One region of the Streptomyces sp. NPDC093510 genome, then DNA from elsewhere that is predicted to be linked to it. Evidence: riboswitches for the same ligand, from Rfam matches in the RefSeq annotation. Region 1 holds a riboswitch; the other holds the start of a gene.
The links. A riboswitch is a leader RNA that binds a small molecule or an ion and turns the genes downstream of it on or off. The one in region 1 is predicted to bind glycine.
Positions count from the first base shown of each region.

Region 2: another riboswitch for glycine. It lies ahead of gcvT (glycine cleavage system aminomethyltransferase GcvT); the one in region 1 lies ahead of gcvP (aminomethyl-transferring glycine dehydrogenase).

Region 1 is NZ_JBFBEE010000021.1:9,447-13,650, forward strand. It holds gene AB0N81_RS29815 (DNA polymerase IV) at 1-852, shown strand, start outside; gene AB0N81_RS29820 (PRC-barrel domain-containing protein) at 870-1,259, opposite strand; glycine riboswitch at 1,404-1,502, shown strand; gene gcvP (aminomethyl-transferring glycine dehydrogenase) at 1,690-4,204, shown strand, end outside.
Region 2 is NZ_JBFBEE010000016.1:163,723-167,926, forward strand. It holds gene AB0N81_RS26115 (enhanced serine sensitivity protein SseB C-terminal domain-containing protein) at 1-113, opposite strand, end outside; gene AB0N81_RS26120 (enhanced serine sensitivity protein SseB) at 178-966, opposite strand; gene AB0N81_RS26125 (AAA family ATPase) at 1,027-1,704, opposite strand; glycine riboswitch at 1,866-1,971, shown strand; gene gcvT (glycine cleavage system aminomethyltransferase GcvT) at 2,122-3,264, shown strand; gene gcvH (glycine cleavage system protein GcvH) at 3,323-3,700, shown strand; gene glyA (serine hydroxymethyltransferase) at 3,724-4,204, shown strand, end outside.

The DNA of each region.
Region 1 (4,204 bases):
GAGGACGAGCTCGTACGACTGCTGGGCAAAGCCCACGGGGGATCGCTGTACGCGATGGCGCTGGCGCACGACGAGCGGCCCGTGGTGGCCGAGCGGGAGTCGAAGTCGGTCAGCGTCGAGGACACGTACGACGTGGACATCCACGACAGGGTGCGGGTCAGGGCGGAGGTCGCGCGGCTCGCCGAGCGGTGTGTGCAGCGGCTGCGGGCGGCGGGGCACTCGGGGCGGACCATCGTGCTGAAGGTGCGGAGGTTCGACTTCTCGACGCTGACGCGGTCCGAGACGCTGAGAGGGCCCACGGACGACCCTGGAGTGGTGCGGGAGGCCGCCGCTCGGCTGCTGGAGGCCGTGGACACCACGGGAGGGGTGCGGCTGCTCGGAGTGGGCGTCACGGGCCTGGCGGACTACACGCAGGAGGACCTGTTCGCGCAGGCTCAGGCTCAGGCGGCCGAGGAGACGGGGGCGGCGCCGGCCGCAGGTGAGGGGGTGGCCGGGGGCGAGGGCGGCGATGTCGTGGCCGGGGAGGCGGCCGCGGGGGGCCCGGAGAAGGAGCGGGCCGAGGAGCCGGTGGTGCCGGTCGAGCGGCGGTGGGCGGCCGGGCACGATGTGCGGCATGCCGAGTACGGGCACGGCTGGGTGCAGGGGAGCGGCCTCGGCCGGGTGACGGTGCGCTTCGAGACGCCGTACTCGGCGCCGGGACGGGTGCGGACGTTCCGGACGGACGACCCTGACCTGGAGCCGGCGGAGCCGTTGCCGTTGGTCGCCGCGGGGGCGCGGCGCGAGAAGGGCGCGGCAGCGGGGCTCGAGACGGTGTCCGGCGCGGCTGGGGTGGTGGTGGAGGACGTGGGGTGAGGCCCGCGGCCGGCGGGTCAGGGGGCTTCCGTGCCCGCGATCCGGCCGAAGTCCTGGTCCGGGGGAGGGGCGGGACGCGGGTCCCGCGGGGGTGCCATGTCCAGGCCGTAGTGGTGGTAGAGCTGGAGTTCCTGCTCGGGGGAGAGGTGGCGGCCCACTCCGAAGTCCGGGGCGTCCTTGATCAGGGCGCGGTCGAAGGGGATGTGCAGGGTGCCGTCCTCGACCAGCTCGCTCGGCTCCAGCGGGACGAAGGCGTCGCGGCTGAACAGGCCGGTGCGTATGGCGGCCCACTCCGGGGCGCCGGTGGCGTCGTCGAGGTAGACCTCGTCGATCGTGCCGATCTTGGTCCCGTTCCGGTCGAACGCCTTGCGGCCGATCAGGTTGCGCGGATCGATATCGGTCTGCACGGGCCCTCCAGCTGGTCGCGGCTTGTCGAAAACGGGCGTAACTCATCTTTAATCATTCGTAGTCACTACGAAAGAGCACTTCGGGGCAGGTGGCCACTCGAGGGAACGGCCGAGGTCCTCGCTGGTAGGCTGGCGCTTGGCTGCTGACCCCGTGCGGGAGAGCTCTCCGGACCACGCTTCCGGAGGCGCCGAAGGAGCAAATCCTCCCCGGAATCTCTCAGGCACACGTACCGCACGGACGAGGTCACTCTGGAAAGCAGGGCGGGCGTCGGGCGGGCACGTTCGGAACCCTTCCTCACCGACGGTGAAAGCAGATCTGTCGACAGACGGGTCTGTGAAGCTCTCAGGTTGAGATGACAGAGGGGGAGGCCGTCCGGGTACCCGCGCCGTGGTACCCCTCGCAGGTCGTGCAGACCAGGAGGCCTCCGCAATGACTGCCACCAATCGCATCCCGCTCTCCGAGCTCGAGCAGGGCATCCCCTTCGAGCAGCGGCACATCGGGCCCGATGCGGAAGCGCGGGCCAAGATGCTCGCCCAGGTCGGGTACGGCTCGCTCGACGAGCTGACGGCCGCCGCGGTGCCGGATGTGATCAAGAACGCCGAGGCGCTGAAGCTGCCCGGCGCGCGCTCCGAGGCCGAGGTGCTCGCCGAGCTGCGCTCCCTCGCCGACCGGAACCAGGTCCTCGACTCCATGATCGGACTCGGGTACTACGGCACCTTCACGCCGCCGGTCGTCCTGCGGAACGTGATGGAGAACCCGGCCTGGTACACGGCCTACACGCCGTACCAGCCCGAGATCTCGCAGGGCCGCCTCGAGGCGCTGCTCAACTTCCAGACCATGGTCGCCGAGCTGACCGGCCTGCCCACCTCCGGGGCCTCGCTCCTCGACGAGGGCACCGCGGCCGCCGAGGCCATGGCGCTCTCGCGCCGCATGGGCAAGGTCAAGAACGGCGTGTTCGTCGTGGACGCCGACGCTCTGCCGCAGACCATCGCCGTCATACAGACCCGCGCCGAGCCCACCGGCGTCGAGGTCGTCGTCGCCGACCTGAGCGAGGGCCTGCCCGCCGAGGTCGCCGAGCGCGGTGTCGTCGGCGTGCTCGTCCAGTACCCGGGCGCCTCCGGTGCCGTACGCGACATCAAGCCGCTCATCGACCAGGCGCACGAGCTCGGTGCGGTCGTCACCGTCGCCGCCGACCTGCTCGCCCTGACGCTGCTCACCTCGCCCGGCGAGCTCGGCGCCGACATCGCCGTCGGAACGACGCAGCGCTTCGGCGTACCGATGGGCTTCGGCGGCCCGCACGCCGGTTACATGGCGGTCCGCGAGAAGTTCGCCCGCAGCCTGCCCGGACGGCTCGTCGGTGTCTCCGTCGATGCCGACGGCAACAAGGCCTACCGGCTCGCGCTGCAGACCCGCGAGCAGCACATCCGCCGTGAGAAGGCCACCAGCAACATCTGTACCGCTCAGGTGCTGCTCGCCGTCATGGCCGGAATGTACGCCGTCTACCACGGGCCCGAGGGCCTGAAGGCCATCGCGCGGCGCACCCACCGGTACGCGACGCTCCTCGCGGCCGGGCTCACCGCCGGTGGCGTCGAGGTCGTCCACGGCGCGTACTTCGACACGCTGACCGTGCGCGCGCCGGGCAAGGCCGAGCAGCTCGTCGCCGCCGCCCGCGAAGGCGGCGTGAACATCCACCTGGTCGACGCCGACCACGTCTCCCTCGCCTGCGACGAGACCACCACGCGGTCGCAGCTGACCGCCGTGTGGGGCGCGTTCGGCGTCCAGGCCGATGTCGACGCGCTCGACGCGGCCGTCGCGGACACCCTGCCCGAGGGCCTGCTGCGCGGCGACGACTACCTGACGCACCCGGTCTTCCACCAGTACCGGTCCGAGACGTCGATGCTGCGCTACCTGCGCAGGCTCGCCGACCGTGACTACGCGCTGGACCGCGGCATGATCCCGTTGGGCTCCTGCACCATGAAGCTCAACGCGACCACCGAGATGGAGCCGGTGACCTGGCCCGAGTTCGGGCAGCTGCACCCCTTCGCGCCCGCCCAGCAGGCCCAGGGCTACCTCACGCTCATCCGTGAGCTGGAGGAGCGGCTCGCCGAGGTCACCGGGTACGACAAGGTCTCCCTGCAGCCCAACGCCGGGTCGCAGGGCGAGCTCGCGGGTCTGCTGGCGGTCCGCGGCTACCACCGGGCCAACGGCGACGAGCAGCGCACCGTCTGCCTCATCCCGTCGTCCGCGCACGGCACGAACGCCGCGAGCGCCGTCATGGCCGGCATGAAGGTCGTCGTCGTGAAGACCGCGGACGACGGTGAGATCGACGTCGAGGACCTGCGCGCCAAGATCGAGAAGCATCGCGACGAGCTCTCCGTGCTGATGATCACGTACCCCTCGACGCACGGCGTCTTCGAGGAGCACGTGGCCGACATCTGTGCGTCGGTGCACGAGGCCGGCGGCCAGGTGTACGTGGACGGGGCCAACCTCAACGCCCTGGTGGGTCTCGCCAAGCCGGGCCACTTCGGCGGCGACGTCTCGCACCTGAACCTGCACAAGACCTTCTGCATCCCGCACGGCGGCGGTGGCCCCGGCGTCGGCCCGGTCGGTGTGCGCGAGCACCTCGCGCCGTACCTGCCCAACCACCCGCTGCAGCCCGCGGCGGGTCCCGAGACCGGGGTCGGCCCGATCTCCGCGGCGCCGTGGGGTTCCGCCGGCATCCTGCCGATCTCCTGGTCGTACGTGCGTCTCATGGGCGGCGAGGGCCTCAAGCGCGCCACCCAGGTCGCGGTGCTCTCCGCCAACTACATCGCCAAGCGCCTCGAGCCGCACTACCCGGTGCTCTACACCGGCCCGGCCGGCCTCGTCGCGCACGAGTGCATCGTCGATCTGCGGCCGCTCAGCAAGGCGACCGGCGTCAGCGTCGACGACATCGCCAAGCGGC
Region 2 (4,204 bases), on a different contig from region 1:
CACACCTGGTCGGCGGCGAGGGCGCGCAGCAGTGCCTCGTACGCGTCGTAACGCCCCGGCGTCACCTGGCGCAGCAACTGCTCCAACTGCCCGGTCGTGCCCGACGCACTCACCCGTAACCGCTCCTTCTTGACGAACTCGACGGCCCGAGGAACGGACCCGGAGAATGCAACCAGCTTAAGCGTCGATCCGGTGGTAGAACGGCCGCACCTGCGCGCGCAGCCAGTCGCCCACCGGGTCCTGGGCCACGTCGAGCAGCACGAGGTTCACCGGCCACGGCGCCGGGACCTGGCCGAGGGCGCGGCCGAGGGCCTCCATGGGGAGCTCGCGGGCGTTTCCGTCCCAGGTGGACAGCTCGACGCCGACGAAGAGGGACGGGTCGTCCGTCTCGATGTCGGCCAGGCAGCGGCGCGCCGTGAGCACCACGCCCGTCGCCTCGAACTCGCGGCCCGCGGCGGCCAGGAAGTCCACCGGATCGTGCTGCCAGTCCGGTTCGTAGAGGCGCACGCGGCCTCCGGTGGCGGGTCCGTCGAGCGGGGTGCGGCCGGCCCGGCAGAGCTCGGCGACGGCGGGCGGCGGCAGCGGGACGCCGACGGTGCCGTCCGGGTTCAGCGCGATGCCCAGCTGCGGCGGCAGGCCCCTGGCGAACTCGACGGCGGGCGCCACGGTGCAGCCCATCCGGTCGGCCGCGTCGCCGACGGCCTGGCGGAACTGCTGCTCGGAGCTGAAGACGGGGACGTACGCCTGGCCCTCGATCTCCAGGGTCGGCAGGTCCAGGGTGCCGCTGTCGGGGCCGCCGCCGTTCGGCAGCGGGATCCAGACGTGGCTGCGGCCGAGCACCTCCACGATCCGGGCGCCCGCCGACGGCGTGGGTGCGCCGCCGAGCGAGGCCGCGAGGACCTCCTCCAGTTCGTTGCCCGGCCATCCGCCGTACGGATGGGCATGTGCCTGCGCCGGAAAGTCCATCTGTCCAACCCCTGCTCGCGACCGCTCTGCCTGCGGCTCGAAACCCTAACGCCGGCCGGCTCAGCGGTCGAAGGCGATCATCCGCAGCACCTGTGCCGCCGCGCGGTCGAGGAGCACCGCGGAGTGGCAGCCGCGCGGCAGGTCGCCGCGCTCGGTGGCGCCGACAAGCCGGCCGACCGTCCTGCGGTGCCGGGTGAACGCGTACCGGGAGACGCCTCTGCCGCGCTCGCGCTGGCCCTGGAGTGCCGTGTCCTCGGGGACGTCGAGGAGCAGCAGGTGCAGGGCGGTGCCGCGGCGGGCGGCCTCGCGGGCGAGCCAGCGGCGCACCCACGCCTGGGTGCCGCAGTCGTGCACGACGACGCTCGCGCCGGAGCGCAGGGTGCGGCGCAGGCCCGCGTAGTGCGCGAGGCGGACCAGGGGGCGGTAGGCCGCGTAGGGCAGCAGGGCAGGCATGCGGCGGGCCCAGCGGTCGCGGGTGTCCTGGGAGTCGATGCGCGGGCTGGTGACGGCCTGCCGCATCAGCGTCGACTTCCCGCCGCCGGGCAGCCCGGAGACGACGACCAGGTCGCCCTCGCCGAAGGTGAGGCGGTGCGGGCTGCGGCCGGCCCGGTGCCGCAGGTCGCGGACGACGGCTATGGGGAGCCGGCCGCAGCTCTCCGCGGCCGGGGCGACGGTCTGCTCGGGCAGCGCCACCCCTGTTGTCGTGGCAAAGACACTGGTCCTGCTGCGCACCGTGATCGGCCTCCCCGTAGCTGTCACGTACTGCTTCCCCAGCAAGTGTAAAGAGAAGGTAATGCGGCACAAGGGCATTCCGGGGCCGTGGCGCCCGTGACCGTCCACGGGTCCCCCTGGACAGGGTCGCGTGCAATGATGTGCCCGCCAACTCCATACCGGCCGTTTGAATCCGCGCGGGAGAGTTCCCGGTGGCCGTCGCTTGACGCACCGGGGCGCCGAAGGAGCAAGTCCCTCCCTTGAATCTCTCAGGCCCCGTACCGCGCGGGCGAGGCACATCTGAAAAGCGGGCCGCCCCCGGCGGTCCCACCCAAGGTGCAAGCCGGACGTCTCGCACAGCGAGACACTCCCGGCGAACCTCTCAGGTTCCGATGACAGATGGGGAGGATCGACCTCGCCCGTCATGCCCTGGGAGTTCCCTTCATGAGCACTGCCCCCCGTCTCACCGCCCTCGATGCCGTGCATCGATCGCTCGGCGCGACCATGACCGACTTCGCGGGCTGGGACATGCCGCTGCGGTACGCCAGTGAGCGCGACGAGCACAACGCCGTGCGCACCAAGGCCGGTCTCTTCGACCTGTCGCACATGGGTGAGATCACGGTCACAGGCCCGGAGGCCGTCGACTTCCTGAACTTCTCGCTGGTCGGCAACATCGGCTCCATCGGTGTCGGCCGCGCCCGCTACACGATGATCGTCGACGAGGACGGCGGCATCCTGGACGACCTGATCGTGTACCGCCTCGGCGAGGCGGAGGCCCCCGAGTACATGGTGGTCGCCAACGCCTCCAACGCCCAGAACGTGCTCAACGAGCTGAGCAACCGCGTCGAGGAGTTCGACGCCGAGGTCCGCGACGACCGCGAGGCGTACGCGCTCCTCGCCGTCCAGGGTCCCGAGTCCCCCCGCATCCTGAAGTCAGTCACGGACGCGGACCTGGACAACCTGAAGTACTACGCGGGCCTGCCCGGCACCGTCGCGGGCGTCTCCGCGCTGATCGCCCGCACGGGCTACACCGGCGAGGACGGCTTCGAGCTCTTCGTCTCCCCCGGTGACGCGGAGAAGCTGTGGAACGCGCTGATGGAGGCGGGCACGCCCGTCGGCATGGTGCCGGCCGGCCTCTCCTGCCGCGACACGCTGCGCCTGGAGGCGGGCATGCCGCTGTACGGGCACGAGCTGACCGCCGGGCTTACGCCGTTCGACGCGGGCCTCGGCCGGGTGGTCAAGTTCGAGAAGACCTGGCAGAACGAGCAGTCGGACTCCTTCGTGGGGCGCGCGGCCCTGGCCGCCGCCGCCGAGCGCGCCGAGACCGCCCCGCCCCGCAAGCTGGTCGGCCTGATCGCCGAGGGCCGCCGGGTGCCGCGCGCGGGCTTCTCCGTGGTCGCCGACGGCAAGGTCATCGGCGAGGTCACCTCGGGCGCCCCGTCCCCGACGCTGGGCAAGCCGATCGCGATGGCGTACGTGGACGCGGAGCACGCGGCCCCCGGTACCCAAGGGGTCGGCGTGGACATCCGCGGCACCCACGAGCCGTACGAGGTCGTGGCGCTGCCGTTCTACAAGCGCCAGAAGTGATCCCCCGCACATCTTCCCCGTTCCGCAGCACCCACCCGCGTACAGGAGAATTCAGGTCATGAGCAACCCCCAGCAGCTGCGTTACAGCAAGGAGCACGAGTGGCTGTCGGCCACCGAGGACGGTGTGGCGACGGTCGGCATCACGGAGCACGCGGCCAACGCGCTCGGTGACGTCGTCTTCGCCCAGCTGCCCGAGGTCGGTGACACGCTGATCGCGGGCGAGTCCTGCGGCGAGCTGGAGTCGACGAAGTCGGTCAGCGACCTCTACTCCCCGGTGAACGGCGAGGTCGTCGCCGCCAACCAGGAGGTCGTCGACGACCCTTCGCTGGTCAACTCCGCCCCGTTCGAGGGCGGTTGGCTGTTCAAGGTGCGCATCACGGACGAGCCGGACGACCTGCTCTCCGCCGATGAGTACACCGCCTTCACCGCCGGCTGACCCATACCGATAGGGATCGTGTGATGTCGCTTCTGAACACCCCTCTCCACGAGCTGGACCCGGACGTCGCCGCCGCCGTCGACGCCGAGCTCCACCGCCAGCAGTCCACCCTCGAAATGATCGCCTCGGAGAACTTCGCTCCGGTCGCCGTCATGGAGGCCCAGGGCACCGTCCTCACCAACAAGTACGCCGAGGGCTACCCCGGCCGCCGTTACTACGGCGGCTGCGAGCACGTGGACGTGACCGAGCAGATCGCGATCGACCGCATCAAGGACCTGTTCGGCGCCGAGTACGCCAACGTCCAGCCGCACTCCGGCGCCTCCGCCAACCAGGCGGCCCTCTTCGCGATCGCCCAGCCCGGCGACACGATCCTCGGCCTCGACCTGGCGCACGGCGGCCACCTCACCCACGGCATGCGCCTGAACTTCTCCGGCAAGCAGTTCAACGTGGTCGCCTACCACGTGGACGAGGCCGGCCTGGTCGACATGGCCGAGGTCGAGCGCC